4 regions of the Providencia sp. Marseille-Q8014 genome follow, and region 2 is predicted to be linked to each of the others. Evidence: predicted binding sites of a transcription regulator. Region 2 holds the regulator's gene; each other region holds the start of a gene.
The links. Region 2 encodes CRP, which controls carbon source genes, mostly activating them, when cyclic AMP is high. Its sites were predicted from a motif close to ATGTGANNNNNNTCACAT; they were not measured.

Region 1 (8,077 bases), 1.7 Mb from region 2:
ACGCATGATATCGCTAAGGGTGAATCAATTGGTTATGGCAGTAAGTTTACGGCGACTCATCCAATGAAAATTGCGACAGTCGCATGTGGTTACGCGGATGGTTATCCTCGTCATGCGCCAACAGGCACACCCACTTGGTTAAATGGAATGCGTTGCCCAATATTAGGGGCTATTTCGATGGATATGTTGACTATCGATATTAGTGACTGTCCTGGGGCCAAGATTGGTGATCGAGTGGAACTGTGGGGGAAAAATTTACCCATTGATGATGTTGCACAGGCAGCAGGCACTATTGGCTATGAATTGATGTGCGCATTGGCTAAAAGGGTGCCAGTGAAATATGAAAATTAGAATAATTGCATAAACTATTATTAGACATAGCTATAAATTTAGCTAAAAATGTGATCATCTCTACTAGCATTTTGGCTAAGGTGTGCATCAAGGTATGATGCACACTATTGTTCAATTATCTAATATTTCAGGTTTTATATGTCTAAAACAATTAAATTAACATCACTTGCTGTTGCACTAGGTTTCTTATCTTCCGCTGCGGTAGCAGGCACTTGGTCTGTAGGTGGTTCGGTTTTAGCACAATCAACACCGTATAAAGGCATAAAAACAAAAGATTATGTTACACCAGTTCCCATTGTTAATTATGAAGGGGAAAATTTTTACTTTCATACCTTAGCGGTAGGTTACTATTTGTGGAATGATCAAGTTGACCAATTATCCCTTGACGCTTATTACTATCCACAATTTTTTAAACCAAAAGACAATGATGATCGCGATATGCGTGAACTGGATCGTCGCAGAGACACGGTCATGGGCGGTCTGACCTACAAGCACAGAGCGGATTGGGGAACGATCAGAACCATCGCTTCAGGGGATATGTTAGGCATCAGTAATGGTTTACGTGCGGAAGTTGCTTATCTGTATGGTTTCCATGGCGATAAATGGTCTTTGGTGCCAGGTGTTGGTATCAAATGGGATAGCAAAAACCAAAACCGCTATGAATATGGGGTCTCCTCAAAAGAGTCACAAAATAGTGGTTTAGCTCGTTACCGCCCAGGTGATAGCTGGACGCCATATGTGGAGCTATCAGGTAACTATAAATTTACTGAAAACTGGAGTGCATTCGCCATGGGGCGTGTTGACCGTTTACCAAATGAGGTTAAAGATAGCCCAATGGTTAACAAATCTGTTTCTGCAATTGTTTGGAGTGGTGTGACCTACACATTCTAACGGCTGAATAGAAATGCCTAAAAAGCCCCAGACGTGCGATATGCTTTTGGGGCTTTATTTTATGTATTACTCTTGCGGTTTATTGTCTCGTGTCATCATCACTAAGGAAAGGCGAGCAGGGTGCTGACTTTCGCTTTTCATTGGCTGATTAATGCGTGCTGTTTCGACACAGACCATCTGTTTATAACCATTATTTGGCATATCTTGCATGCTGCATGATAATTCAGCCCATGGATTCCAGCACACGACATCAGAATTATGATAATGATGGATTTCAATAGTGCGTGACCAGCAATCATCTCTGACCAAGCTATACTCTTCTGGCTCAGAATAAATTCTGTCAGTATGAGCGGTTATTTTTAGGGGTTTATCTGCATAGACTTCACGATCACTCACCTTATCAAAATAATGACCACCTAGGCCATAGACCGTCGTTTTATGGATATCACCAACGTTGAGGTAAGTGTGCATGGCGGCCGTAGTGTCAAAATCACCATAGCTTTCTAACTCTAATTCACAAGTTTCACCGAGTTTCATACGTAATATGAGGGTAAACTCATGTGGCCAGAGTTTACGGGTATAGTCGTTATCGGTGAGGGTAAAGGTGAGGATCACACCATCTTCGTGTTCATTATGTGCAGTAAACTGCCACGGTAAAATCCGTGCAAAACCATGGCTAGGGCTGCCAGCAGGACCAAACCAAGGCCAACAAATAGGAATACCACCGCGAATAGCGGCGCCTGCTTTGAATGCACTTTCACTGCTGAGCCAGATACACGGTTTTTGACCATGAGGTTGCCAATCAATTAGTTGAGCACCTTGAATGCTAACAGCACCACGTACTTTAGGGTGAGAAATAATAATTAAGGGCAGTTCACCCAACTGACGTTGGCTAATGTAGGCTGAAAGTTGCTTAATAACGGGTAAAGCAAAGAGTGTATCATGCATAATTATTTGCCTGTATATATGGAACAGTGAATACAAATAGGTTAGCAGAACTCAGGAAAACCGTCATTCTCCCTGAGACGTAAGTGGGGGACTCCCGACAAAATTGGCGGTAAATAAAACAAAAGAGCCGCCAAAAGGCGGCTCAAATTAACCTTAAAACATGAATGACTCTTATTTAGAAATATGAGCAATCAGGTCAAGAACTTTGTTTGAATAGCCAGTTTCGTTGTCATACCAAGAAACCAGTTTTACAAAGTTATCATTCAGTGCGATACCTGCTTTAGCATCGAATACTGAAGTCAGTTTTTCGCCGTTGAAATCTGTTGATACAACGTCATCTTCAGTATAACCCAGAACGCCTTTCAGCTCGCCCGCAGCAGCTTCTTTGATAGCATCACAGATTTGAGCGTAAGTCGCTGGTTTTTCCATACGAACAGTTAAGTCAACAACGGAAACGTTAGGCGTCGGAACACGGAAAGACATACCGGTCAGCTTGCCATTCAGTTCAGGAATAACTTTACCTACTGCTTTAGCTGCACCTGTTGAAGATGGGATGATGTTTTGAGAAGCACCACGACCACCACGCCAGTCTTTGTGAGAAGGGCCATCAACAGTTTTTTGCGTTGCTGTAGTTGCGTGAACAGTTGTCATCAGACCTTCGATGATACCGAATTTGTCGTTGATAACTTTAGCCAGAGGGGCCAAGCAGTTAGTTGTACAAGAAGCGTTAGAAACGATTTCTTGACCTGCATAGCTCTTATGGTTAACACCCATAACAAACATTGGCGTGTCGTCTTTTGAAGGACCTGTCAGAACAACTTTTTTCGCGCCTGCTTGGATGTGTTTACGTGCGGTTTCATCTGTTAAGAAGATACCCGTTGCTTCAGCAACGACGTCAACACCCACTTCGTTCCACTTCAGGTTTGCAGGATCTTTCTCTGCGGTAACGCGAATTTTTTTGCCATTTACAACTAGGTGACCATCTTTAACTTCAACAGTACCGTTGAAACGACCGTGAGTAGAGTCATATTTCAGCATGTAAGCCATATAGTCTGCATCGAGCAGGTCGTTGATAGCAACGATTTCGATATCAGAACGCTCTTGTGCAGCACGGAAAACGATACGGCCAATACGACCAAAACCATTAATACCTACTTTGATAGTCATAGTATTTCCACCAGCTATTTATTCGTGAATTAAGTTGTAGTTAAAGTTACCAAAACCTTGCCAGCCGTCAAGCGGAATCGTGTCAATTATTGAAAAAAATCAAAACTACTCGCACTAATTGCTTACTTGTCAGCCACTTTAGAGGCAAATACATCCGCACGTATTATCGGGATTGTGCGGGATAATGAAACCTGCTATCAGTGATATATGTGAAACCCGTCACAAATCAAAACACAAAGCAGCGTGTTAATTAGTTTAGAATATCTTTATAAAACTTGTTGTTAATTTTTTGTTGCGTCAAATGGGGGTATTATTAGCTTAATACCACTAAGTGATTTCAATATTTGGGTTTGATATGACAGATAAAAGTAAGCAACCGATTGATATTTCGGAGCTAAATGATATTCAGCAATATGTGACCCAACAAGCAGGAACAGAGCGTCCTTTTACTGGGGTTTTATTGCATAATCGTAAAGATGGGGTGTATGAATGTCTGTGTTGTGGTACACCACTTTTTCTATCAGAGACCAAATTTGATGCCGGATGTGGATGGCCTAGTTTTTATCAGCCAGTGAATGAAGATGCGATTAAATACATCGAAGATTTCTCTCATGGCATGCATCGAATCGAAGTTCGCTGCCAAAACTGTGATGCTCACTTAGGACATGTCTTTCCTGATGGACCGCAACCTACTGGGCAGCGTTACTGCATTAATTCAGCATCATTAAGCTTTATCGATGAGCAAACCGGCGAAAAGACTCGTGGATAGGGTGCTGAAGCAAGCTGAAGCTAAAAAACAAAATAAAGCATTATCGATTCAGCTAAATTGAAATAGATCATGAAATATCGATAGATGATTTGCTGAGTCTCTTTGAAGGAGTCGTGAAGTGAGTATAGAGTTAGAGCCAGAACAATTAGAGCAACTGTTATCAGTGATGACCCCTGAGATTTATCAGCGTTTAGTGACCGCTGTTGAATTAGGAAAATGGCCTGATGGTGTCGCTTTAACCGCAGAACAAAAAGAACATAGCTTACAAATGGTGATGTTATGGCAATCGCGTCACAATCATGACCCTGAACATATGACGATTGGTACGGATGGGCAAATTACCATGAAAAGTAAGCAGGAGCTCAAATCAATGTTTCAAGGCGAGATGCTGGCGACATTGAAACCACAAAACAAAGACTAGTTTCATCTGCTTGCCTCTTTATCTCAATAAGAGGCAAGTCATATCGATAATACGCTATTGCTAAAACGGTCTTCTCCGCTAATACAAAAGGTTAAGAGGCACATTATGAAATTGTCTTCTCATTTACTCTTTTCTTTCAAATAATTTCTTCCGACGATTTTTCAAACATAAAGTCTGGCATGAGAAAGATTTTTACGGCCTCAAAGTCGGCTTTAATTAATTTGTTCACTGTTTATTTAAATTGATGATAGTCATTGATAATTAAGGTTATTTATTGGGGGTACCATAAAAAGCATCAAAGCACTGTTTCGATAAACACGCCTATAATTTTGCTTAATAAATAAAGATAATTTATGGCAAATAATGATTCTCATGAGCGTATCGGCAAGCCTTGATAGTGATAATAACCATGGAAGAGTCACCGGTGAGGAGGAGCTGGTGGGAGCCATAGCAACTCATATTCGCGTTCCGTAGCTATTGTTCCAGTAACAGAACGGAAGGTTACTATATTGACTAAAACTGCTCGTTAAGTTTCAACCATTAAAGCAACAAGAACGCAGCGGTTTAAACAGACGGCGAGCAAACTTAAGTGTGTCACAGCAAGGGTAAAGTGGGCTCGCAACATGATAGCTTTAGTGATCAAAAGAGGATGCAGTTAATCTGAAATGATAGCGTGATGTTTTACCCACTGCATCATCGGATCCAGCGGGTATTTTTATGTCTATTGCAAGGAGTCGGTTGTCAGTAAAGTCGCCCCTTTTTGCGACATTTCAGCTAAGGCAAGCTCACTGTCCATGGCTGATAAGTTTACACCACGGCAACCATCAATCAGCACATCGACGTTATAGCCTAGTTTGAGTGCATCCAGTACGGTAAATTTGACGCAATAATCGGTGGCAATACCCATAATAAATAATTGTGTAATTTGCTGTTCTTGTAGCCATGCATGCAAGCGTGTTTGGCTAATCCGATCATTGTCGAAAAAAGCGCTGTAGCTATCTACTTGAGGATTTTCCCCCTTAGTGAAGACTTCACAGATAGCCTCTCGATTGAGCTTTGGATGAAAGTCAGCGCCCGTTTCACCTTGCACACAATGCACTGGCCACCAGACTTGAGGAATGCCATTGAGAGTGCCAATATCCCCCACACGGGTTCCTGAATTAACGGCAAAACTCAGATGGTTGGCAGGATGCCAGTCTTGGCTAGCGATAATCGGAATATTTTGTTGTTGGCATAGCTCTATGGCTCTATTCGCTGTCTCTATCACTATTTCACTGTCTGCGACAGCAAGTGCGCCGCCAGTGCAGAAATCATTTTGTAGATCAACTAAGAGTAAAGCGGATTTAATTAAATCCTCATGGGGATTATTCATCGGCATAGCTGAGTTCACCTCTAAGATTATTTTGCATTAATTCCCGAACATGTGCCGGTGTATATTCTTGACTGAGTAAGTAATGTAATTTACTTAAAGCGGCCTCAAATGTCATATCAAATCCACTAATCACCCCAGCTTCGGCAAGAGCGTGGCCTGTTGCATACCCCTCCATATTGACGCGACCAGAAATACATTGCGTCAGATTTACCACGATAATGCCGCGGTTTGTTGCATCATGGAGGATTTTCAGTAATTCAGGTTGCTGGGGAGCATTACCAATACCATAAGAACGCAGAATGAGTGCTTTCACGGGTTGCTGGAGAATATTACGTACAATTTCAATCGATAACCCTGGATAGATCATGACAACGCCAATAGGTTGAGGGGTTATCCTATGGGTAATCAACGGACCTATACCGATGGGAGCTGGACATGTGTTGAATGTGCGAATATGAATACCCGCCTCCATCAAAGGAGGACAGTTAGGAGAGGTAAATGCATCGAAGCCATCCGCATGAGATTTGACAGTACGATTGCCCCGATACAGCTTGTTGTTAAAGAACAATCCAACTTCATTAATGGGGTAATTAGCGGCAAGATACAATGCATTCAGTAGGTTAGTTTGGCCATCAGAACGCAATGCCTCCAAGGGGATCTGTGACCCTGTCACAATAACGGGCTTGCGTAAGTTCTCTAACATAAAGGATAGCGCAGAAGCGGTATAAGCCATGGTATCTGTGCCATGAAGGATGACAAACCCATCATAATTGTCATAATTTTCGCTGATATCATCGGCGATATTTTGCCAATCCTCAGGTGTGATATCAGAAGAGTCGATTAAAGGTTGATGTTCTCTGATTGTAAATTCTGGCATTTCAGGACGATGAAACTCTGGCATTTTAGCTAGCTGGGCCTGAAGATGGCCTGAAATAGGAATATAACCTTGGGGAGAGTGGCGCATACCAATGGTTCCACCGGTATACACAACATAAATCGATTTCTTCTGCATTTAATTACCTAATTTATTTCTGAACACATTGCCTAACAAGATAAAAAGCGCTTGTTACCATTGGCTCTATTTGGAAGCGAGATAATTCTGACGCATTTAATTGCAGTTATCTACTGCTTAAATGGCTTTTGCTAGGGAGAATGACAAGATAAATCAATTAATCCCCTTTAGATATTCTAAAGGGGATCGGGGAGATTAATGAATATCCGCGCAATTTAGGCAAAAGGCATAACGATTTTGAGGATCGTTCATTTTTAAGAAAAATTGGGCTTGCTGGCGAATATCAGTGGCGACCGCGGGAGGTAAGAATACCTGTAACACATCGGGTACTATCGCTTGTGCGCTGTTGCTCAGTTCGAGAATTAACTGATCCATAAATGACAACTCAGGTTGCATCCAGTCCAATTGTACAGAATCAAGCTTGGCTAATTCAGCGGCTTTGGTGACGGCATCATCGAAATCACCTAATTGGTCGACTAGACCAAGCTTTTTCGCATCACTGCCGATCCAGACGCGACCTTGTGCAATTTTGTCGATCTCTTCCGGTGTTTTATGACGTGCTTTCGCCACTAAACCAATAAAGGTTTTGTAACCATTTTCGATGGTAATCTGCATCATATCAGCAAATTCAGGGCTTATGCCTTTAGTGGCAGAAATATCAGCCAGTGGGGTTGTTGATACGCCATCTGTATAGACTCCGACAGAATCTAGTGTATTTTCAAATGTATTGATCACACCAAAGATGCCGATAGAACCTGTTATCGTATTTGGGCTAGAAATAATATAGTCAGCTGGTGTTGAGACCCAATAGCCACCTGATGCCGCCATACCGCCCATAGAGACGATAACCGGCTTACCTGCTGCTCGCGCAGAGGCTAATTCATTACGAATCAGATCAGAGGCTGTGACACTACCGCCGGGGCTATTAACACGTAAGATGATTGCTTTGATGTTGTTATCTAAGCGAGCTTCTCTAATTTGCGAGCTGATCAGGTCTCCACTGGCAATACCCGGCGCTTGGGGGCCATCCATGATCGCACCTTGTACAACGATCACCGCAATATTGCCGGGCATTTCAGCGCCGATACTGGTGATTTTTGCTGAATAATCATAGATACTCACGTAATTAAAATGTTTCTCTTGGTC
Region 2 (8,077 bases):
CTCTGTGATACCGCAGGAGAAATACAGGCTACTTTTGTGCAGGGTAAGTTGGTTTTTCAGCGATAAACTGATTTAGGGTATGTGATGTCATACCCTAAAGCTGAAATCGTTTAATCGAATGAATGCTTGTAGAGTTAAGAATTATTATTTTATTAATTAAGAATAATTTGTTATCAGTATGTAAATATAATCCCATGATTTTTATATGGAAAATGGTTTAGATAAATTGGATTACTTGATTTAAATAGGCTATTTTCCTGCCTCGGCTGTGTTATGATACCCGCCCCTTATTATTTTTCACTGCTTTTTAGCTCGTATTCTGATTGCTAATGGTAGTAAACTATGCTGGGGATATAATATATAATGATAAAAATCAGTCGGATAGGCTACTATGCTTTTACTTATTGATAATTACGATTCATTTACTTATAACTTATATCAATACTTTTGCGAATTAGGCGCAGAAGTACTCGTTAAACGTAATGATGAAATTTCTATCGAAGAGATAGAATTATTAGCGCCTACACACCTAGTGATCTCACCAGGACCTTGCACGCCTGATGAGGCAGGGATCTCTCTTGAAGCCATTAAATATTTTGCAGGTAAAATTCCAATTTTAGGGATTTGCCTTGGTCATCAAGCGATCGGTCAAGCCTTTGGAGCCACGGTTGTGAAAGCAAGAGAAGTGATGCACGGCAAGACTTCTGCTATTCATCATAATCATCAAGGGGTTTTTAAAGGGTTAAATAGGCCGCTTACGGTAACTCGTTATCATTCCCTCGTCATTGCCGCGGAAACATTGCCAGCATCTTTTGATGTGTCCGCATGGTCACTGAATAACGGTGATGTGGATGAAATTATGGGAATACGTCATAAAACCCTACCAATCGAAGGTGTTCAGTTTCACCCAGAAAGTATTTTGAGTGAGCAAGGTCATGATCTACTGAATAATTTCCTAAAATACTAGATTTTGCTTATTTCAACAAAAAAATAAAATTCACTTCATCACTCGCTTAGCTATTGCTCTTTTGTGATTTTTTATTCATATTTATTGCTTATATTTTCACTTAAGCACTAAGCAAAAGCAGGTGAGGGGTATGAAAGAACAACAAGCAGTAAATCGGCAGACCTATGATGAGGTGATGTTACCTATTTATTCTCCGGCAGAATTCATTCCTGTTCGTGGGGAAGGTAGCCGAGTTTGGGACCAGCAAGATAAAGAGTATATCGACTTTGCTGGTGGGATTGCGGTGTTAGCACTCGGTCATTGCCATCCTGCTTTAGTTGATGCAGTTCGTGAACAGAGCGAAAAGCTGTGGCATGTGAGTAATATTTTTACCAATGAGCCTGCGCTAAGATTGGCTCAAAAGCTAATTGAAGCCACTTTTGCTGAACGTGTCTTTTTTGCAAACTCTGGTGCTGAAGCCAATGAAGCCGCATTTAAATTAGCGCGTCATTACGCTATCACTAAATACAATCCATATAAAACGAAGATCATCGCTTTTAAGCAAGCCTTTCATGGTCGTACCTTTTTTACCGTATCAGTTGGAGGGCAAGCCAAATATGCGGATGGCTTTGGACCAAAACCCGCTGATATTATTCATGTGCCATTTAATGACCTTGATGCGGTCAAAGCGGTCATTGATGAAAATACATGTGCGGTCGTATTGGAACCTGTACAAGGGGAAGGGGGCGTCACTGCTGCAACGCAAGCGTTTATACAAGGCGTACGTCAGTTATGCGATGATAATAAGGCTCTATTGGTCTTTGATGAAGTGCAAAGTGGTATGGGGCGTACTGGTAAGTTATTCTCTTATATGGATTATGGTGTGGCACCCGATATTCTGACCACTGCGAAAGCTCTTGGTGGCGGTTTTCCTATTAGTGCGATGCTGACCACCCATGAAATAGCGCAAGAAATGGGGCTTGGTACACACGGTACGACTTATGGTGGAAATCCGTTAGCTTGTGCTGTCGGTAATGCGGCGTTTGATATTATCAATACACCAAAAGTGTTGGATGGTGTCATCAAGCGACATGAGCTATTTGTTTCCCACTTGAATAAGCTCAATGAAAAATATGATATTTTTGCTGAGATCAGAGGGAAAGGGTTATTAATTGGTGCAGAATTGAAAAACCAACTCAATCATCGTTCGAAAGAGATTTTACAGGCGTGTGCCATTGAGGGATTAATGATGCTCAATGCTGGGCCAAATGTATTACGCTTTACTCCATCATTAATTATTTCTGAGGAAGAAATTAATAGTGGTATGAAAAAATTAGAAACAGTGATTGAAAACGTATTAAAAAATAAATAAATGTCTTTTACTCAAAGAGGTATTAACCTCTTTGAGTTTTTAACCATTGATGAGTAGATTAGATCATTATCTTTTTTTGTATAACCTTTCTACTGACGCCTGCTGTTCCTCTAATGTCGCAAATGTTTTTCGAATAATAACAGGAGCATTTTGAGCATTATTTGGAGTAATCGTTTTTTTTATTTTACGAGAACTTTGCGTGCTTATATTTTTTGTGTGATTAATGCGGTTTCCCTTATTTTGTATTTGTTGGGGATCTGCCTTGTTGTGAGTTTCAGAAACGCAAGGGGATAATGCTATTTCAGTCAGACCTCTTTTAACTTGCCCATTTATAATGACGCGTCCAGTGCCTTGATAATGAGAAGAGATGACATGAGCGGTCTGATGAATTGACTGTTCCTTTTTCGGTGGATTGAGTTCCTTAGTCGTGGTGGCTATTTTGAGGGGAATGCGACTTCCTTTTTGATATGAAATTGGTTTCGGTTGAGTGAAGTGTTTAATAATGGTGTCTTTCTCGGATTGAGTTTGTTCTTTTTTATCCATATACCAAACTAAATCCAGTTCTGAATAGTTTGTACCAATAAGGCTTGCATTGAGTTCTGATTTTTTCAGGTAGAGCATTGAGCGATCTTTTAGAGATTCAGCAGAATAGCGATTAGCCTCTAATTTATCTAACACGTGATGACATTTAGATTTCAACTGCTCAAGTTTTTGTTGAAGATGACATTCAGACGTCGGTCTCTTCACATTTAATGGGGAGGTTGATTGGTTATCACAGATATGACGCTCATTTGTTTTAATCGTATTTTTTGACATGCTTGGTTTTAATGAATAGGAAAAGGGTAACGATAATGAGGGTAAAGAAGGGAGCTGGCTCTTATTGAGAATATTGGCGGTATTGATTGCTACATCGATTTTAGTTTGCTGTACCTGACATGCGTTATCATCGTATTTTACGGGTGTCGATAAGGTGATTGAGGTTGGCTTAGTGCTATGTATTTCGTTAAGAAACTTATACTTTGCTTCTAGATTATTTCTTTTTATACGACATGATTCAGCGATTGTTTCAGTTGTCAGATTGCCACGTTTGAGCATCTCTGCATGAGCCGCTACTGTTTGGTTGATATATTTTACGGATGGGTGATGTTGACTTGTTTTCATTTTAATAAAACCTTTAAATAATAGTATATTAATTATTCTAGATTTTATTTTTTAGTGGATATGAATAATATAAAATAACGATACTTATGCTATTTGCTGGTTTTGTGGTGATATCGAAGGAAAATGGCTCTATATCAAAGATATAAAGCCATTATGCAATTGAGGTCAGACGAATTATAGGTTTATCGAGTACCGTACACCACGATAGTTTTACCATGCGCGGAGATAAGGTTTTGGTCTTCTAGCATTTTTAAGATGCGACCAACCGTTTCGCGGGAACAACCGACAATTTGGCCAATCTCTTGGCGTGTGATCTTAATTTGCATTCCATCTGGATGCGTCATCGCATCGGGTTGTTTCGCTAAATTAAGTAGCGTTTGAGCAATACGGCCTGTGACATCAAGGAAAGCCAGATTACCGACTTTTTCTGATGTGGTTTGTAGGCGGCTTGCCATTTGCGCGGAAAGGCGCATAAGGATATCAGGGTTAACCTGAATAAGCTGACGAAATTTTTTATAAGAAATTTCAGCGACTTCGCAGGCACTTTTTGCTCTGACCCAAGCTGAACGTTCTTGCCCTTCTTCAAATAACCCTAGTTCACCAATGAAGTCTCCCTGATTTAAATAGGAGAGGATCATTTCTTTGCCTTCTTCATCTTTGATTAAAACAGCCACTGAGCCTTTAACGATATAGTAAAGGGTTTCTGCTTTTTCACCCTGATGGATCAGAGTGCTCTTGGATGGATATTTATGAATATGGCAGTGTGACAAAAACCATTCAAGAGTAGGGTCTGTTTGTGGCTTGCCGAGAACCATTAGCGTTATCCTCTGTATGTTAATACAGCCATTCGGTTAATCGTCACCAGAATAGCTGGTTTTTTAAAGTCACTAGCTTAGCATATTAATTCGCATTATAGAGCAAGTTAATACCAACACTATAATATAATCAATTGAAACCTTGAGTTTTGATCTTAACCCTATCAGGTGGAACTTTGTTTGTAACATATTAAACTCAGAAAGTCTTGTTTTTATCGATTCAGCATCATAAAGCGCCTATTTGATTGAAAGGGTTTATGTAACAATGTAATCTTTTAGATAAACTTTTTCCTAGGGGAATAAAATATGGAAGCAAGAGTTAAATGGGTTGAAGGGCTCTCTTTTTTAGGCGAATCAGCTTCAGGTCATCAAGTTATGATGGACGGTAATTCCGGTGATAAAGCGCCTAGCCCAATGGAAATGGTCTTGATGGCTGCGGGCGGTTGTAGTGCTGTTGATGTTGTTTCTATTTTACAAAAAGGCCGTAATGACGTGAGGGGTTGTGAAGTTAAATTAACGTCACAGCGTAGGGATGAAGCACCTCGTTATTTTACCCATATTAATTTGCACTTTATTGTAACGGGAACGGATTTAACGGAAAAAACGGTTGAACGCGCTGTTCAGCTTTCTGCTGAAAAATATTGCTCGGTCTCATTAATGTTAGAAAAAGCCGTCACTGTTACCCACAGTTTTGAAATCAAAAACCAATAATTTATTTATTAATTATATAAATTTTTTAATTTATGATGCTTATTTTAAATAATAATAAGCATCATTTATTATTAATCATGTTTTCTTTTTATGAGTTTTTCGACCAACGGTGTCATGATTAACTCCATCGCTAATCCTAATTTTCCACCTGGTACAACGATAGTGTTCATTGCGGATATAAAAGAACCATTTAACATCGACAATAAATAAGGGAAGTCGATCTGTTCTAGCCCCCTAAAACGAATGACAATGAAACTTTCATCTTGTGAAGGAATCGCTTTAGCGGAAAATGGATTGGATGTATCGACAGTCGGTACACGTTGGAAATTAATATGGGTACGTGAAAATTGAGGGGTAATATAATTAATATAGTCACCCATTGAACGTACGACGGAATCCATGACGGCTTCTCGTGAATGCCCCCGTTCTGTTGTATCGCGGATCAATTTTTGGATCCATTCAAGGTTAACGATTGGAACCACACCCACTAATAAATCGACGTACTGTGCGACATCGTTTTCAGGCGTGACGACACCGCCATGCAAGCCTTCATAGAATAAAACATCACTATTTGCAGGTAAGGGTTCCCACGGTGTGAATGTGCCAGGCTGAAGCCCATAGGGTACAGCTTCATCATAGGTATGAAGGTATTTACGTGATTGACCTCCACCCTGTAAGCTGTAATCTAATAAGGTCTGTTCTAACAATGAAAAATCATTCGCTTCGGGACCAAAATAGCTGATGTGGCGGCCTTGTTCTCTTGCTTTGCGAATCGCCATATCCATTTCTGGACGCGTATAACGGTGGAAACTATCCCCTTCTAATGTTGCCGCTTGGATATTTAACTGATGGAATATTTTACGAAATGCTAAGCTTGTGGAGGTGGTTCCGGCACCACTAGAACCAGTAATTGCAATAATTGGGTGCTTTTTTGACATCATGGACTCCCTGTGCTGCGTTTGCGTCCATGCTTATTAAAATCATGAGCGAAACGGGTTTACGGGCGAAACTGACTTTTTGGCATAAAATTAACAGATTCATGTAATTCTGACCAGACTAGCACAATTTCTCCTGAAACTAACAGCCGTTTTACGTCGTCTACCTTTTGTTGTAACGACTTTTCATGTTCACCATAATCTGTTCCTTCACGTAAGACATAAGCTTCGATCAGGTTTTCTAAAGTGTCAGGGTCTAAATCTTTCCAAGGAATAATCATGACGTTTATTTACTTAAATATGCTGTTAACCATTGAGGAATACGTTTTTCTAACCACATTTCTGGTTTCCTAAAGGAACCGCTAACAAAACCAACATGTCCACCATGTTCAGTCATTTGATATTCGATATTCGCGGGTAAATGTGCTAAATCAGGCACGACATCAGGTGCCATAAAAGGGTCATCTTTGGCATGAATGATTAATGTCGGTTTGGTAATACGGGGTAACCTTGGTAACGCACTGCATTTTTGATAATAATCTGTCGCATTTTCGAAACCATGGATCCTAGCCGTGATCACATCATCGAACTCACGAATACGTTTTAGTTGCTTCAGTTGCGCTAAATTTAGGGGTAATGAACCTGGGTAACGCACCAGTTTGCGTGTGGCATTACGTTTCAATCCATTCAGTAAATAACGTTGATAGAATTGGGAAAACCCCTTTTCCATGCGAATCGAACAAGGTTCTAGCATCAAAGGAGCAGATACGACAACCCCTGCATCAAGGTCTGCCTCATCACCACTTTCCGCTAAATAGCAAGCAAGCATATTACCACCAAGAGAATAGCCAACAGCAGCGGTTGGAACATTTCCCCAAGTCTGTTTTAGCCAATGCAAAAAATACCGCGCATCACTGGTTTCACCTGAGTGATAAATCCGCTTTTGACGATTCGGTTCACCACTACAACCTCGGAAATGCATGATCACCCCTAACCAACCGTGATTCTGGGCGCTTTCTAACATGCCATGAGCATAAGGGCTTTTAAAACTACCTTCTAAGCCATGAAATATCACTAAACGCGGTTTATCGCGTGCCAGCTCAGGGGCTTCACTCCAAGCAAGGTCGATAAAGTCACCGTCAGGTAACTCAAGTCGTTGCCAAATAGGCTTAATTTTCGGTGTACGTCGAAAGATCCTTGGCAATAATGTTTGAAGGTGTGGATTCTTAGCCCAGTTGATTGGTCGAAAGTTTTCTGACATAGCCTTATTTAATTTAGTAATACCCTTGTGGGGCACATAACATACTGTTATTTTTTTGTGATGCAAGTGCACTTAATCGTTAGGATTGATTATAAATGAGTCTAGGACTAGTTTTTTCACTTTTTACGTTTCTATTTATTGCAGCAATAACACCCGGTCCTAACAACATGTTGTTAACATCAAGCACTGCCAATTATGGTTTCCGTCGCAGTGTTCCCTTATTATTGGGGATCATGTTGGGTATGCAGTCTATACTTTACCTTTCCGCGTTTGGTGTTGCAGCGCTTTTATTGCTTTATCCCGCATTACATATCGGCATGAAAATCGTTGGTAGTATATATTTATTGTGGTTGGCATGGAAAACCGCAACCGCCAGCTATTCACCATTGAAAACAGAGAGTACCGTTGCCAAAAACATCAAATGGTATCAAGGTGGGTTGTTACAATTTTTAAATCCAAAAGCTTGGATGATGGGGCTCGGTGCTGTCGGTAGTTATAGTCTCCCCGGAGAACTGTTTACTCAATCGATTATTATAATGAGTATTGCCGTGGTCATGGTTAATTTAGTGGCAGGGGTAATTTGGATGGCTGGCGGAGTCTTCATTGGCCATTTTTTAAGAAGCCGTCGTGCGTGGTTTATTTTTAATATAGTGATGGGACTATTAACGGCAGCTTGCGTCCTCTTGATTTGGCTTGAATAAAAATGTGCGGTAAACGGCAAAAAACCTTTATGAAGGGGGGAGCCTAATCATTGTGGCTCCCCCTATCATTTAATCCAAATCGATATTTTTGCTACCAAAGAAGTAAGTGAAAATAAATCCGCACACATAAGCGACGGCAATGCCACCGACATAAACCGACATACCTGCAAACACA
Region 3 (8,077 bases), 1.3 Mb from region 2:
CCTTCTTATGGTGATGCAGGACAAAATTTCAAGTTGATGCTACAGGCAGCGCAACGCATCGCCTCCGATGTCGGAGGGGTCGTCCTTGATGATGAACGTAAAATGCTGACACCTCAGAAAATCGAGGTGTATCATGCCCGGATACGCAATACATTGAATTAAAAATCAGTATTAACTAAACCCCCTTAACTGGGGGTTTTTTATCTTTATTGGTGAAACATGACAACAAAACAATATCTTGAGACACTCAAACAGCAATTACGCCATCATGAATATCAATACCATGTATTGGATGCACCTGAAATTCCCGATGCTGAATATGACAAATTGATGCAAGAGCTCAAGGGTATCGAAGCAGAACATCCTGAGTGGATCACCAGTGATTCTCCAACTCAACGCGTAGGGGCTGCACCATTGGCCGCATTTGATACGGTGCGCCATGAAGTGCCTATGTTGTCGCTGGATAACGTATTTGATGAAGAAAGCTATCTTGCGTTCGATAAGCGTGTCAGAGATAGATTAAAAAACAATCAAGAACAAACATTTTGCTGTGAACTAAAATTAGATGGCCTTGCGGTGAGTCTGCTGTATGAAAATGGTGAACTTGTCCAAGCAGCGACGCGTGGTGATGGTACTGTCGGTGAAAATATCACCTCAAATGTCCGAACGATTCGTGCCATTCCGCTACGTTTGATAGGTGATAACATTCCTACACGAGTGGAAATTCGCGGGGAAGTGTTCATGCCACAAAAAGGCTTTGAAGCTTTAAATGAAGAGGCTCGCCGTACAGGTGGCAAAGTGTTTGCTAACCCACGTAATGCGGCAGCGGGCTCATTACGTCAACTCGACCCACGAATTACGGCTAAAAGACCATTAACTTTCTATTGTTACGGCGTCGGCTTGGTAGAAGAAGGCTCTTTACCCGATACGCATTATGAGCGTCTCATGCAATTTAAAGCATGGGGACTACCGGTCAGCGATTATGTCCAATTACGTACAGGTGCTCAGGCCGTATTAGACTTCTATCATGAGATAGAAAAAGCGCGGCCAACCCTCGGCTTTGATATTGATGGCGTAGTGATTAAAATTAACGCCATAGCGACTCAGGAAGAGTTAGGTTTCGTTGCACGTGCCCCGCGTTGGGCGACAGCCTTTAAATTCCCTGCACAAGAGCAAATGACCCTTTTAAAAGACGTGGAATTCCAAGTTGGTCGTACAGGTGCTATTACGCCTGTGGCTCGTCTTGAACCTGTTCAAGTGGCGGGGGTCATCGTCAGTAATGCTACGCTACATAACGCTGACGAAATTGAGCGTTTAGGTGTGCATATCGGTGATACTGTCGTGATCCGTCGTGCCGGTGATGTTATTCCACAAATTGTTAGCGTCGTCGAATCAGAACGTCCTGCTGATAGCCGTGAAATTGTCTTCCCAACCCATTGCCCTGTCTGTGGTTCAGACGTTGAACGCGTAGAAGGTGAGGCAGTTGCACGTTGTACTGGCGGTTTGATTTGTGGTGCTCAGCGCAAAGAGGCACTTAAACATTTTGTTTCCCGTCGAGCCATGGACGTCGATGGAATGGGCGATAAAATCATCGACCAATTAGTCGAAAAAGAATATGTGAAAACCCCTGCTGACCTGTATCAATTAACCGCGGGGATTTTGACGGGGCTTGATCGTATGGGGCCGAAATCAGCACAAAATTTGGTCGATGCATTAAACAAATCCAAATCAACCACATTAGCTCGTTTTATCTATGCGTTAGGTATTCGTGAAGTGGGAGAGGCAACCGCTGCAAATTTAGCGGCACACTATGGCACGTTAGAGGCAGTGATGACGGCTGATGAGGAGTCCCTAAAAACCGTACAAGACATTGGTCATGTTGTCGCGAAGCACGTAGTTAACTTTTTCCGTGAAGAACACAACCAAGCTGTTATTCATGATCTCGTACATAAAGCGAATATCCATTGGCCACAAGCGGTTGCTGTAGATGCGAGTACTATCGACAGCCCATTTGCAGGAAAAACCGTTGTCTTAACTGGCTCTCTCAGTCGACTCACTCGCGATGAGGCGAAAGATAAATTAGTTGCCTTGGGCGCGAAAGTCTCTGGTAGCGTTTCTAAGAAGACGGATTTGGTTATTGCGGGTGAAGCTGCGGGTTCAAAACTGGCGAAAGCGAATGAGTTAGGTATACCCGTCATTGATGAAGATGAGCTTATTGCGTTATTAGGTGCCTAATCTTTTTATTGACGTATCGTATTTAAGTTGCAGTGCTGTTAGCGGTATTTATGCCTCTGCTGACTCACTGCTGCTTAAAGTTTATTGCATCAATATTTGAAGAAATGGTGTATTACCTATAAAATGCGTATTGATATGACCTGCGTCAATCTTCCTGCCGAGAATCGAATTTCTCCTTAAAAGTGTGAGCCATATAGTCTTTTCACAAAATACACAGTGTTCATTTTCATGCTAATGTGATGCTTATCGCATTTAAATGTCGTCTATTACATAGAATAGTCATATGACCGCATTATTAAATTTGTATGGAGTCGCATATGACCTCGATCCTGCATTTTGTTTTATCCCTTATAGTCATTGGCGCACTTGCCGTATTAGCGAGTAGTAACCGTAAAGCGATACGGTTACGTTATGTTATTCAACTCCTCGTTATCCAAGTTGCATTGGCATATTTTTTCTTACATTCGAATATAGGTTCTTCATTCGTACTTGCTGTTGCGGGGGTCTTTACCCATTTATTAGGTTATGCAGCGGAGGGAACCAAATTTATTTTTGGGGGGATGATCGAAGAAAATTTAGCATTCTTCTTCTTACAAGTTCTTTGTCCCATTATCTTTATCTCCGCGCTCATCGGTATTTTACAACATATCAAAGTGTTGCCGATTGTGATCCGTGTCATCGGGACGGTATTATCTAAAGTTAATGGAATGGGCAAGTTAGAGTCATTCAATGCGGTCAGTTCACTGCTCTTAGGACAATCAGAGAACTTTATTGCTTATAAAGATCAGTTAGGCAAAATGTCTGAGCGTAGAATGTATACGATGGCAGCGACCGCGATGTCGACAGTGTCGATGTCTATTGTGGGTGCCTATATGACCATGTTAGAACCGCGTTTTGTGGTCGCAGCATTAGTGCTTAACATGTTTGGTACTTTCGTTATTCTCTCTTTGATTAACCCGTACCCACCAGAAGCGGAAGAAGAGTTGCAAATGAGCAACATTCATGAGGGGCAAAGCTTCTTTGAAATGCTGGGTGAATATATTCTTGCAGGTTTTAAAGTTGCGATTATCGTATCAGCAATGTTAATCGGTTTTATTGCATTGATTGCCATGGTTAATGGTATTTGTATGGCTATCTTTGATATCAAATTCCAAACCATGTTGGGCTATGTATTCTATCCATTCGCTTGGATACTTGGAATTCCAGCCGACGAAGCATTACAAGTAGGCGGTATTATGGCGGTGAAAATGGTAACCAATGAGTTCGTTGCGATGAGTGACTTACAAGCCGTTGCTGCTGGACTATCGACCCGCTCAGTGGGGATCCTATCGGTTTTCTTAGTCTCATTTGCTAACTTCTCTTCAATTGGTATTGTTGCAGGTGCTATCAAAGGGTTGAATGAGAAACAAGGGAACACAGTTGCTCGTTTTGGTCTTAAATTACTGTTCGGTTCAACCTTAGTGAGCTTCCTATCAGCGGCTGTTGTTGGATTGATTCTGTAACTCACTAAAAAGTGTTAAAGTGTTGAGCGGCATTCATGATGAATGCCGCTTTGTTTTTGGAGGGCAAATGGAAAAACAAGATCTGATCGATATAGCAAACACATCAATGCCGTTTGGCAAATATAAAGGTCGTGTTTTGATTGACCTTCCAGAAGAATACCTCTTATGGTTCTATAAAAAAGGGGAATTTCCACAAGGGCGATTAGGGCAATTGATGGAAATGGCATTAGGCTTAAAAATAGAGGGGCTAGATGGCCTTGTAAAGCCTTTAAAGCGTTCTTAGGCTTGTAATTGATTAACGGCTATCATCGTCTGTGAGAGCCGTACATAAACAAATGGAGTGATTATTTGCTACCAATCCATAGGCCGTGTTGCCACGGTCTGATGTGTTGGAAAAAGAGGCAAAATGTCTAAGGCAATTTCTTCAATAACGTCTTTAGCAGGACGCTGAGAAAATTGAATGCCAAGGGCGGCATGATTAACACCCGCTGACTGCCATTGTTCTAATAATTCGATCAGCCCATGACGTCCTGTTCGTAGCACGTAACCCCCATTTAATGCTGTTCTTGGATAATTAGGGTCATCAACTAAATCAATCCATTCATTAGTGATATGCGGGCGAAAATGATTGTCTGGTATTAAATTACGCCATGTCCGAATTTTCTCAGCGAGTCGTATCGGGCCTTGTTTATCGCTAGTGGAACCGGGGTAGGTTAACCATCCATCTGAATGATCTGCAATCCATTGCAACGACTGTCCTGAATTACCCGTCACAATTAAAGGGATTTCTCCTGTACTAGGCTTAGGAAGCAACTCTACCCCCGTAAATTGTCCAAGTGATGAATTAACGGTTAATTCCCCGTGTTGCATCAATTGTCGGAAAAGCTGTATAGACTCTGCAAAACGTTCTGCTCGTTGATTGTGTTGCAAACCATAAGCAGGAAACTCGATATATCTATCACCAGAAGCGACACCTAGCACAAGGCGGCCTCCTGATAGTTGGTCAATGGTCACTGCCATTTTGGCAAGGTCGATAGGATGACGTAAGGTAAAAATGGCACTGCCTGTGGCTAAAGCAATATTTTTTGTTTGGGCTGCAATAAAAGCAAGATAGGTAAAGGGATCGAAAAGTTGCCCTGCGTCGCCGAAATCAGCCGTGAATAAGGGAATATCGCGTACCCAGATGGCCGCGAAGTTATGCTTGTCAATTTCTTGAATCAATACACTTTGTCCAGTCAGCACACGAATATCATTGCGGTAAAAACGTAGAGGTAAAAATACCCCGACTGTTAATGAATCGGCTTTGAACATCCTTTGATAGCCTGGATGATTGGAAAAGGCCATATTGTTTATTTCGTTAATATTATTCATTTTATCCTTTTAGGCTCCAGTGGCGGGGGCTGGCAAAGTGATGCCTTTGACGACGGCAGGGCGTTTAGCAATACGCTCGTACCATGCACAAAGGTGCTCAAAACGGCTGAAGTCAAAATTAACAATACGTGCAATATGCAACCAACCAAAATTAGCAATATCTGCAATGGAATACTGTTCTCCAGCGAGATAGCGGTGATGTTGTAGTTGGTTATTTAAAACGGATAAAGCATTGTCACTTAGATGTTGATAACGTTGGATGGCTTCAGGGATCTGTAACTCACTAAAAATTTCAAAATGAACTCTTTGCCCTAGCATTGGCCCAACACTTGCGGAGTGAAACTGTAGCCACTTTATGGTTTCCCAGCGAATTCTTAGGTCTCTATCAAGAAGTTTTCCGGTTTTTTCAGCTAGATAGAGCAAAATTGCAGCTGATTCAAATAAAGTTATCCCTGTTTCCGTATCCGTTATCACAGGGATCCGTCCATGTGGGTTTAAATTTAAAAAATCAGCCTGTTTATGCTCCCCCTTATCAATATTAACGGTATGCAAACGGTAGGGGAGTGCTAATTCTTCTAATAGAATGGTGATTTTAAAACCATTTGGTGAGCTGTCAGTATAGAGTTCGATCATTTTATTTCTCGATGAGTTAAACTAAACATATGATGTAAGACTTTTTAGTATTTCGTTTAAAACCAGTAAAATAAAACGATTTAATCTAACTCTGAGTTTAGAGAAACTAAATTATGAATCCCGTATTACCGCTATTAGCATTACGCGCTTTTACCGAGGTGGCTCGGTACAACAGCATAAAACAGGCAGCGCAAGTTCTCGGCGTGACTTCAGGTGCAGTTAGCCAACAAATTCGCTTGCTAGAAACGCGTGTAGGGCGCCCATTATTTATTCGGCAGCGCTATCACATGGTACTAACCGAGGAGGCTGCTCGCATCTATCCTACGCTTTTACAGGCATTCGAACAGATCGAAAGTAGTATGCGGCAATTGGAAGAGACGAAAGTCAAAAATAGTTTAACCATTAGCACCGTTCCTTCTTTCGCCGCCTCATGGTTAATCCCTCGATTAGGCGATTTTAGAACTCGTTATCCAGAAATTGAATTACGTATCGAAGCTTCTGCAAATCTCGTTAATCTAAGAAAAGATCCTGTTGATATTGCGATCCGTCATGGATTGGGAAAATATCCGGGATTGCATACAGAGCATCTAATGACGCCAACGTTACTGCCAGTTGCTAGCCCGCATTTTTTCACTCATGGTAAAATCACAAAAATGCCCGTCACCCCAGAGGCGTGTTTAAATTACCCATTATTACAAGACAGTGACCGTGCAGACTGGTCATTATGGTTAACCGCTCATGGCGTTAAAATTGATGAAAGAGCAAAAAGGGGCAGCACCTTTGATGATGATTATTTACTGATTCGAGCGGCTATTGCAGGGCAAGGGATTGCGTTGGTGCCTCAAGCCTATGCTCAACAGGAAATGGCTGAGGGAAGATTAATTCAAGTGCTTGATAAGCCTTGGCCAGCTCAATTCGCGTATTATTTAGTGATGTTGGAAGCCTCACGGCAACGACCTGAAATAGATGCATTTGTTTGCTGGATACAGCAGCAGGCTGCAATGAATATAGAATAATAACGAGGTCAATTTCTAATATTTAGGGGGAGACTGAAAAAGGGAGTGGTGGAGCTAAGCGGGATCGAACCGCTGACCTCTTGCATGCCATGCAAGCGCTCTCCCAGCTGAGCTATAGCCCCAACAAAATGATTTTGATACCACCTAACAGGGAATTAGATGGTGGAGCTAAGCGGGATCGAACCGCTGACCTCTTGCATGCCATGCAAGCGCTCTCCCAGCTGAGCTATAGCCCCAAACAAAATCCTTTGGACGGAGGGCATAATATTCAAGCAATGCTAGGGTGTCAATCAAATAATGTGAAATTGAGTTTAACTGCTGAATTATAGAGCATTTAATCATCAAGAACGGGGTTTAGTGAGGTATTGGCCGGTGATTAATCGTTGCGAATGATTTATTAACAAAGCTAAACATGGCAAAAAGCCCTATTTTAAATAGGGCTTTGGGGGAGGCGTTATTGTGCAGACGCTTCGCGTTCGCTGATGAAAGCTAATGCTTTATCAATACGAGTGATTGAACGCGCTTGACCTATCGCATGTACAGTCACATCTAACGCGGGTGATTGGCCGGCACCTGTCACTGCAACACGTAATGGCATACCGACTTTACCCATACCGACTTCAAGCTCTGCGGCTGTTTGCTCAATGGCTTGATGAACATTTTCAGCTGTCCAATGAGTGATTGCCGCTAATTTTTGTTTGACGGTTTCTAATGGTTGACGAGCAACAGGGCGCAAGTGTTTTTTCGCGGCATCGGCATCAAACTCAGCAAAGTCTTCATAGAAGTAATGGCAAGATTCTGCAATTTCCTTCAACGTCTTACAACGTTCGCCTAACAATTTCACTAGCTCAGCTAATTGTGGGCCGTTTTCAGTATTGATATTTTGTTGTTCAATATGCCATGCAAGATGAACCGCGACTTCTTCAGCAGGTAACTGATTAATATAGTGGTGGTTTAACCAAAGTAATTTATCGGTATTGAATGCACTGGCTGATTTGCTAATGGCATCTAGGCTGAAGTATTCAATCATCTCTTCACGAGAAAAGATTTCTTGGTCGCCATGTGACCAGCCCAACCGAACTAAATAGTTGAGTAGCGCTTCTGGTAAATAACCTTCATCACGATACTGCATTACACTGACTGCACCATGACGTTTAGACAGTTTTTTCCCATCATCACCTAAAATCATTGAAACGTGCGCGTATTCTGGAACCGGCGCGCCCAGCGCTTTGAGGATATTAATTTGACGAGGGGTGTTATTAATATGGTCTTCACCACGGATAACGTGAGTAATTTCCATATCCCAGTCATCAATCACCA
Region 4 (8,077 bases), 1.7 Mb from region 2:
GAACACAAACTCTTATAAAGAAAATTCATCATCACCCTCAAAGGTTATAAGTGTTGCTACAACAAAATCCAGCACTTAATCGGCTTATTTCGTCAAAGTAATATCCTAAGTTAGCGATACCACTCACCTTTTAGATTAGTTTTCATAATTCACAAGTACCACCTATAAAAAACAACAAATTGTTAACATTGTGTAATTATGCTGAAATCTATCGTTACTATACAAATCAATAAACATTATGATTTTACGGTACTAACAGAGGATTTATCTGTTATTGCTATATTTAAATACCAAGGACTGGTTTAAACATATCATTAACATTAGATAAATTAAATAGCGTAAAAATTTACTCAGCTCACATTTCCTTACTTTTTATACCTTCTTTGACAAAAAATGCGACATATTATTATAAGTATTGCCAGACTATAATAGTACAAAATAACAGCACATTAATGTGTGAAATTATCCCTTTGATGATAATCAAATAATGATATTGGGCTTTTATTTTTTCTATTAACACGAGATAGTAAAAAAACCCACATACGCTTTATTGCTTAAGCACTATAACGTTCAGAATATTATTACTAATGCGATAACAACCTAATTAATCGCCATATTAGTGACGATTAATTAGGAGGTATTAGTCATTTTTGGAGTGGATTAGAGAAGGCCTGGGAATATCGCTTTAACACCTGTGACAATGAACTCAATCCCCAATGACATCAGAAGTAAGCCCATAATACGCGTCACGACGTTGATACCTGTTTGTCCTAAATAACGAACTAATAATGACGCTGAACGAAACAGTAACCAGCAACAAAATGCAAATACAATACTTGTCAGCGCAAGGCCGATAAAATTTTGCCATCCATGCCAGCGAGATGACCAAACGATACAAGAACTAATTGCCCCTGGCCCTGCCATTAAAGGTAACGCAAGAGGAACCACGCCGATACTATCACGGACGGCAGTTTCTGTTTTCTCTTGCTTATTTTGTTTATCTTCACCAATTTTCCCACTGATCATTGACATTGCGATAGTCACTATCAAGATCCCCCCCGCAATACGAAACGAATCAATAGAAATACCAAATAGCTGAAGAATAGAATCGCCAATTAATAAGGACGTACATAAAATGATAGCTACAGAAGTATTCGCGATCGTATTGGTTTTATTACGCCCTGCACTACTTTGATAATTGGTCATGCTAATAAACACAGGTAAGATCCCTACTGGGTTTACTAACGCAAAAAGGCCGATAAAAAATTTTATATAGCCTGATAAATCAAGTAATCCTGCACCCACTCATTAGCACCTTCAAAAAGTCTCGTTTGAGAAAATGATCGATAGATAAAGTTTATCATTAAATTAATGAAATACATTGTGCTAAGTTTTGTTTTAGTTACCACGATTAACCATCGGCTTAATAAGCATACAAAAAGCAGGCTATTTCTCTATTTCACCAGCGTAATAACGATATTTTGGGTTAATTTCCAAAAAAGAAGCGAATTTGGCTAAAATTGCCATGCTGAAAGGTTTCAGTTTTGATTTTTTGTGATTTAGATCACGTTAATAAATATGAATAATGTTAATCTATTCTTAACTGATAGGGAGAGAAAATTTAAGAAAAGTACGCTTTTCATATTGATTTAAAAGCTTTTTAAGCCAATAAGCGGATAAGCAAAGTATGATAATAAATATAAACTATAATTATCTACTCACTTTTGTAACACCGTTGTGTTTCTGGATGCACTGCTCATTGGCTTAAAAAGTTTAACATTTATCAGGAGTAATCTCTATGTCAGTAACTAATGTTACCGAACTCAATGACCTCGTTGCTCGTGTCAAAAAAGCTCAGCGTGAATTCGCTAACTTCTCTCAAGAACAAGTTGACCGTATTTTCCGCGCAGCGGCGCTTGCCGCAGCAGATGCACGAATCCCTCTCGCAAAACTGGCGGTTGAAGAATCAGGCATGGGTATTATTGAAGATAAAGTGATCAAAAATCACTTTGCTTCCGAGTATATATACAATGCCTATAAAGATGAAAAAACCTGTGGCGTGCTTTCAGAAGACCCAACTTTCGGTACCATCACAATTGCAGAACCTATCGGCATTATCTGTGGTATCGTGCCAACCACTAACCCAACATCAACCGCTATTTTTAAGTCGCTGATTAGCTTAAAAACACGAAATGCAATTATTTTTTCACCACACCCAAGAGCAAAAAATGCAACCAATAAAGCGGCTGAAATCGTTCTAAAAGCAGCAATAGCCGCGGGTGCACCAAAAGATATCATCGGTTGGATAGATGCGCCATCTGTTGAATTATCCAATGCACTCATGCATCACGATGACATCAATCTGATTTTAGCAACTGGTGGTCCGGGTATGGTAAAAGCCGCCTATAGTTCCGGTAAACCGGCTATTGGTGTAGGTGCGGGAAATACCCCTGTAGTGATCGATGAAACTGCGGATATCAAACGCGCTGTTGCCTCTATTTTGATGTCAAAAACGTTTGATAATGGCGTGATATGTGCCTCAGAACAATCCGTTGTGGTCGTTGATGAAATCTATAATCAAGTTCGTGAACGCTTTGCTAGCCATGGCGGCTATATTTTGCAAGGCAAAGAACTGAAAGCTGTTCAAGACGTTATTCTTAAAAATGGTAATCTCAACGCCGCCATTGTTGGCCAACCTGCCTACAAAATTGCAGAAATGGCCGGTATCACTGTTCCTGTGACGACAAAAATTCTGATTGGTGAAGTTAAAGTCATTGATGAATCAGAACCATTCGCTCATGAAAAACTTTCCCCACTACTCGCCATGTATCGTGGTAAAAACTTTGAAGATGCCGTAGAAAAAGCAGAGTTACTGGTGGAAATGGGCGGAATTGGTCACACTTCTTGTTTATATACAGATCAAGATAACCAAGCTGAACGCGTTAATTATTTTGGCGTGAAAATGAAAACAGCGCGTATTTTGATTAATACCCCTGCCTCACAAGGTGGTATCGGTGACCTATATAACTTTAAATTAGCGCCTTCTCTCACACTGGGTTGTGGTTCATGGGGAGGTAACTCCATCTCTGAAAACGTTGGACCAAAACACTTAATTAATACTAAGACTGTGGCGAAAAGAGCTGAAAATATGTTATGGCATAAACTTCCTAACTCAATTTATTTCCGTCGCGGTTGTCTTCCTATTGCCCTTGAAGAGATAGCAACGGATGGTGCAAAACGTGCGTTTATCGTGACTGATGGTTATTTATTCAATAATGGCTATGTCGAAGAAGTCATTAATGTCCTTAAACAACATCATATTGAAACTGACGTCTTCTTTGAAGTTGAGGCTGATCCAACCTTAACCGTTGTCCGTAAAGGTGCAGCACAAATGAACGCCTTCAAACCTGATGTCATTATTGCATTAGGTGGTGGCTCACCAATGGATGCCGCCAAAATTATGTGGGTAATGTACGAGCACCCAGAAACCCATTTCGAAGAGTTAGCATTACGCTTTATGGATATCCGTAAACGTATCCATCGCTTCCCCAAAATGGGCGTGAAAGCAAAATTAGTCGCTATTACCACAACGTCTGGTACTGGTTCTGAAGTGACACCATTTGCGGTAGTTACTGATGATAAAACAGGTCAAAAATATCCATTAGCAGACTATGCTCTAACACCTAACATGGCGATCGTTGATGCAAACCTAGTCATGAACATGCCGAAATCGTTGACTGCATTTGGTGGTTTAGATGCTGTGACGCATGCTCTAGAAGCTTATGTTTCTGTTTTAGCGAACGAATACTCAGATGGGCAAGCACTACAAGCGCTGAGCTTATTAAAAGACTATCTACCCGCTAGCTATCATGAAGGGGCGACTAACCCTGTGGCAAGAGAACGTGTTCATAACGCCGCTACCATTGCAGGTATTGCATTTGCAAACGCCTTCTTAGGGGTATGTCACTCAATGGCCCATAAACTGGGGTCTGAATTCCATATACCGCACGGATTAGCTAATGCACTATTAATTAGTAATGTGATTCGTTACAACGCCAACGATAACCCAACCAAACAAACCGCATTCAGCCAATATGACCGCCCACAAGCACGTCGTCGTTATGCTGAAGTCGCTGACCATTTAGGTCTGACGAAAGCGGGTGATCGTACCGATACGAAGGTTGAGAAGCTATTGGCTTGGCTTGAAGAGATCAAAGCAGATTTAGGCATTCCTAAGTCTATACGTGAAGCTGGCGTTGCTGAGGCAGACTTCTTAGCGCATGTTGATAAGTTGTCTGAGGACGCGTTTGATGACCAATGTACAGGTGCAAACCCACGTTACCCATTAATTTCCGAGTTAAAACAACTGCTACTTGATTCCTATTATGGACGTGAATTTACTGAAGAACCTGTTGTCGCAACCGCGAAAACAGAAAAGAAAAATTCAAAGAAATAATTAAATAATTGCACAATTAATAAAAAGGCACTGATTAAAAACCAGTGCCTTTTTGGGTAATATAATAAGTAATTATTTATTATACACTTTTATCAACTAATAACGCCCTGCCTCTGTTTTATTTCCAGTAACCATCAATTAGTTAACGTTAATTAAAGTGAATAGCAACCTTAGGAATAACCCCTTGATTCATTAGTTTTGCTTGTTCGATGGCTTCCGTATAGTGCTTACGACACACTGAAATATACTTCTCGTTACCGCCTATATCGACCTGTGCGCCTTCGTAGACGGGAATACCATCATTCCCTATTCTCAACACTTTATTTGCTTTACGACCGCAATAGCACACTGTTTTTAATTCGACTAATTTGTCTGCCCATGCTAATAAATATTGACTACCCGCAAACAATTCTCCTGAAAAATCGGTTCTCAGGCCATAACATAAAACGGGAATATCACAGTTATCGACAATATCGCATAGCTGTTCAACTTGCTGTTTTGTTAAAAATTGACACTCATCAATTAAGACACAATGTACCTTTTTTATCCCATTTTCACTTTTGATGATTTCAGCCATATTCGTTGTAGGCGAAAATAGTAACGCATCCGCAGACAGCCCAATTCGAGAAGAGACTTTACCTTGCGAGAAGCGAGTGTCGATTTCAGCGGTGAAAATCAATGTGCGCATTCCTCTTTCATTATAGTTATAAGAAGATTGCAGCAGGGATGTCGATTTTCCCGCATTCATAGCAGAATAGTAAAAATATAGCTGAGCCATCAGCCTAGTTCCTCTAAATTAATAAACGAAATAATCTTACCATAAAACATGTTATTAGATTAACAATCCGCATTTTAAGGGTTTAAAAACAGCACAATACACAAAACTCTATTGGCTTTAATGAATTTAGACTGATACTAAACACCTTTTTTGCTCCTATAACAGGTAAAATAACGAACTATCGTTTGTGCAAAATAGCCTGTTATTTTATCAATCATATAGCTAGCCTGCTGTATCAAAAAAAGAAAATTTACGTTTAGGCTCATTTATTTGAGATTTTACCACTAATAAAGATGTCACCGTTTACGAGTGAGTACCTCAAATTATAATCCAAAAAAACTTCGGTTAATTGAATCCGTTTTTCATTAGTTTGGATATTGATAATAGCGGTATATATATATCAGTGAAAAGTTAATATTTCTTTTGTAAAAAAATTGCTTTTGGTAAAGATAACTTTTAAACTAATAGTGTAAATTAGCTATTGCAGAAAATAAAATAGCATTCTATTATTAGTGTACACAGGCCAACAATTAAATTTGAGACCAGGAAAATGAGCGAATCTTTAAAAGCATTAAATAACATCCGTACTCTTCGTGCACAAGCAAGAGAAATTGCTTTAGAATCACTGGAAGAAATGCTGGAAAAATTAACCGTCGTTGTTGAAGAACGTCGTGAAGAAGAAAATCAAGCTCGTGCAGAGCTAGAAGAGAAAAGCCGTAAGCTGGAAAGTTTCCGTCAAATGGCAGAGGAACAAGGTATCGATCTAAACGAACTTGTTCAAATTTTAGATACAGGTAAAGGCACTAGCACTCGTGCTAAACGTGCTGCTCGCCCTGCTAAATACAAATATGTTGATGAAAATGGCGAAACTAAAACTTGGACAGGCCAAGGCCGTACGCCAGCTGTTATCAAGATTGCCATTGAAGAACAAGGTAAATCTTTGGACGATTTCTTAATCTAAAATTTTAACCTTATTCAAAAAAACGCCCTAATATTAGGGCGTTTTTTTTATCTGATATTTGTTTTTTTTATTATATAAGCCTGTCTATACAAATAGCACCGCCAATATTCCCTGTATTAAATAAAAGCCCCCTAACCCAAACACCGCAACCTGCTATAACCGTCGTTGAACTTTTTATCTCCAAGTTATTTATCATTATGATTTAAATTTTGTCACACCATAAAGTAAAGTTATGTAATTTGCCCTACCCTCAAACGCGTGATTGAATAATCAGATTTAGGGTTATACAAAAAAATGATGTATTTACCCATTCAATATGTAAATTAAATTAAATAATAATTTACATTACACTACCCTTAACTATCGACTGTTCTAAAATCAACAAACAAAAAAAGCCAACCTTCCAGTTAGCTTTTATCAATCATCATAGAGAGAAGCTGTGTTATTTAGAACTGTTCAACTCGTGTGATAAATTTTTAATCCATTGGGAAAAGTCTTTGCCTAAAGTATCATGCTGCAACCCATATTCTACAAAGGCTTTCATATAACCTAGCTTATTACCACAATCATGGCTTTTACCACATAAGTGATATGCTTCAACAGGTTCATTATTTTCCATCATGATGGCAATAGCATCGGTCAATTGAATTTCATCACCAGCTCCAGGTGCTGTTTTCGCCAATGTATCCCAAATTTTTTCGGATAAGACATAACGTCCAACAATAGAAAGGTTTGATGGCGCTTCTTCTTTCTTCGGTTTTTCAACCATACGACTGATTGGTTTACTATCACCAGGAAGTAAAACCGCACCATCACAATCCACGATACCATAATTGGATACTTCATCTTCTGGAACAGGCTCGACTAAAATTTGACTCGCACCTGTTGCTTCAAAATGTTCAAGCATTTCGCTCAAATTAAATTTCGTTAAATCGGTGCTATAGCGGTCTAAAATTACGTCGGGCAAAATAACGGCAAAAGGCTCATCACCCACAAGTGGTTTAGCACACAAAATTGCATGGCCTAATCCCTTAGCGATACCTTGACGCGTTTGCATAATAGTGACATGACTAGGACAAATAGATTGCACCTCATCAAGTAACTGGCGTTTTACACGCGCTTCTAAAATAGCTTCAAGTTCAAAACTCGTATCAAAGTGGTTTTCAATCGAGTTCTTTGATGAGTGAGTGACTAAAACAATTTCATTAATACCTGCTGCGATACACTCATTAACCACATATTGAATGAGTGGCTTATCAACAAGAGGTAACATCTCTTTTGGAATTGCTTTAGTCGCTGGAAGCATACGTGTGCCGAGACCCGCAACAGGAATGACTGCCTTACGTACCTTTCTTTGTGTCATATTCGTCATAACTCCAGAATTCTCCTAAGCACCTTATTCTATAGACTAAATCAACAGTAATAATGTGGTGCGTTTTTAGTGCGAGGCAGTATAACAGGAATAATTTCTGGATAAATAGTACTAATCCCTAATAAGGAATGATATTGCATCTAATGGATTAAATTTAAACAAAACTTAAGCTTCTGGATTAAACATTAATTTAATATTTTGATGATTATTCCAAATTCGACACTGCCAAAATGTTCCTCGAACATCCAAGTGATTGGAGGGTTGATGCTTTAAAGTGCCTAGCGGAACACTTCGTGACAAGCTATATTGTGCGTTTTCGGTAGATACTTCAACCTCCAAACCACCACTAGCCAAAATAATTGCTTTATTATATGTATTGAAATACCCCAGCAATATTGGAAATTGCCCGCTAAAACCAGAGTCTTCTAATAAATAATTTATCTGATTAATAATTTTATCAATTTTCGGCAACTTTTTATCAGGAAAACTCACCGCATTTTTTAATAAGTC

Region 1: the regulator CRP is predicted to act here: its motif matches at 3,565-3,582, upstream of msrB (peptide-methionine (R)-S-oxide reductase MsrB).
Region 3: the regulator CRP is predicted to act here: its motif matches at 2,470-2,487, upstream of ACWPW6_RS07305 (NupC/NupG family nucleoside CNT transporter).
Region 4: the regulator CRP is predicted to act here: its motif matches at 1,553-1,570, upstream of adhE (bifunctional acetaldehyde-CoA/alcohol dehydrogenase).

What each region holds. Positions count from the first base shown of each region.
Region 1 is NZ_CBCOPT010000001.1:2,078,297-2,086,373, forward strand. It holds gene alr (alanine racemase) at 1-351, shown strand, start outside; gene ACWPW6_RS09115 (MipA/OmpV family protein) at 490-1,242, shown strand; gene ACWPW6_RS09120 (D-hexose-6-phosphate mutarotase) at 1,309-2,190, opposite strand; gene gapA (glyceraldehyde-3-phosphate dehydrogenase) at 2,362-3,357, opposite strand; gene msrB (peptide-methionine (R)-S-oxide reductase MsrB) at 3,713-4,126, shown strand; gene ACWPW6_RS09135 (YeaC family protein) at 4,245-4,547, shown strand; gene pncA (bifunctional nicotinamidase/pyrazinamidase) at 5,269-5,925, opposite strand; gene ansA (asparaginase) at 5,912-6,931, opposite strand; gene sppA (signal peptide peptidase SppA) at 7,127-8,077, opposite strand, start outside.
Region 2 is NZ_CBCOPT010000001.1:373,583-381,659, forward strand. It holds gene nagA (N-acetylglucosamine-6-phosphate deacetylase) at 1-66, shown strand, start outside; gene ACWPW6_RS01610 (aminodeoxychorismate synthase component II) at 392-967, shown strand; gene ACWPW6_RS01615 (aspartate aminotransferase family protein) at 1,098-2,318, shown strand; gene ACWPW6_RS01620 (hypothetical protein) at 2,385-3,479, opposite strand; gene crp (cAMP-activated global transcriptional regulator CRP) at 3,662-4,294, opposite strand; gene ACWPW6_RS01630 (OsmC family protein) at 4,601-5,005, shown strand; gene ACWPW6_RS01635 (phosphoribulokinase) at 5,077-5,943, opposite strand; gene ACWPW6_RS01640 (YheU family protein) at 6,003-6,221, opposite strand; gene ACWPW6_RS01645 (hydrolase) at 6,227-7,201, opposite strand; gene ACWPW6_RS01650 (LysE family translocator) at 7,297-7,902, shown strand; gene murP (PTS N-acetylmuramic acid transporter subunit IIBC) at 7,972-8,077, opposite strand, start outside.
Region 3 is NZ_CBCOPT010000001.1:1,676,410-1,684,486, forward strand. It holds gene zipA (cell division protein ZipA) at 1-162, shown strand, start outside; gene ligA (NAD-dependent DNA ligase LigA) at 220-2,235, shown strand; gene ACWPW6_RS07305 (NupC/NupG family nucleoside CNT transporter) at 2,553-3,737, shown strand; gene ACWPW6_RS07310 (DUF3820 family protein) at 3,805-4,020, shown strand; gene ACWPW6_RS07315 (LLM class oxidoreductase) at 4,089-5,108, opposite strand; gene ACWPW6_RS07320 (glutathione S-transferase family protein) at 5,118-5,741, opposite strand; gene gcvA (transcriptional regulator GcvA) at 5,855-6,757, shown strand; tRNA gene ACWPW6_RS07330 (tRNA-Ala) at 6,804-6,879, opposite strand; tRNA gene ACWPW6_RS07335 (tRNA-Ala) at 6,918-6,993, opposite strand; gene gltX (glutamate--tRNA ligase) at 7,212-8,077, opposite strand, start outside.
Region 4 is NZ_CBCOPT010000001.1:2,095,928-2,104,004, reverse strand. It holds gene ACWPW6_RS09225 (ABC transporter substrate-binding protein) at 1-32, opposite strand, end outside; gene ACWPW6_RS09220 (YchE family NAAT transporter) at 661-1,305, opposite strand; gene adhE (bifunctional acetaldehyde-CoA/alcohol dehydrogenase) at 1,799-4,456, shown strand; gene ACWPW6_RS09210 (thymidine kinase) at 4,605-5,234, opposite strand; gene hns (histone-like nucleoid-structuring protein H-NS) at 5,785-6,195, shown strand; gene galU (UTP--glucose-1-phosphate uridylyltransferase GalU) at 6,638-7,558, opposite strand; gene rssB (two-component system response regulator RssB) at 7,733-8,077, opposite strand, start outside.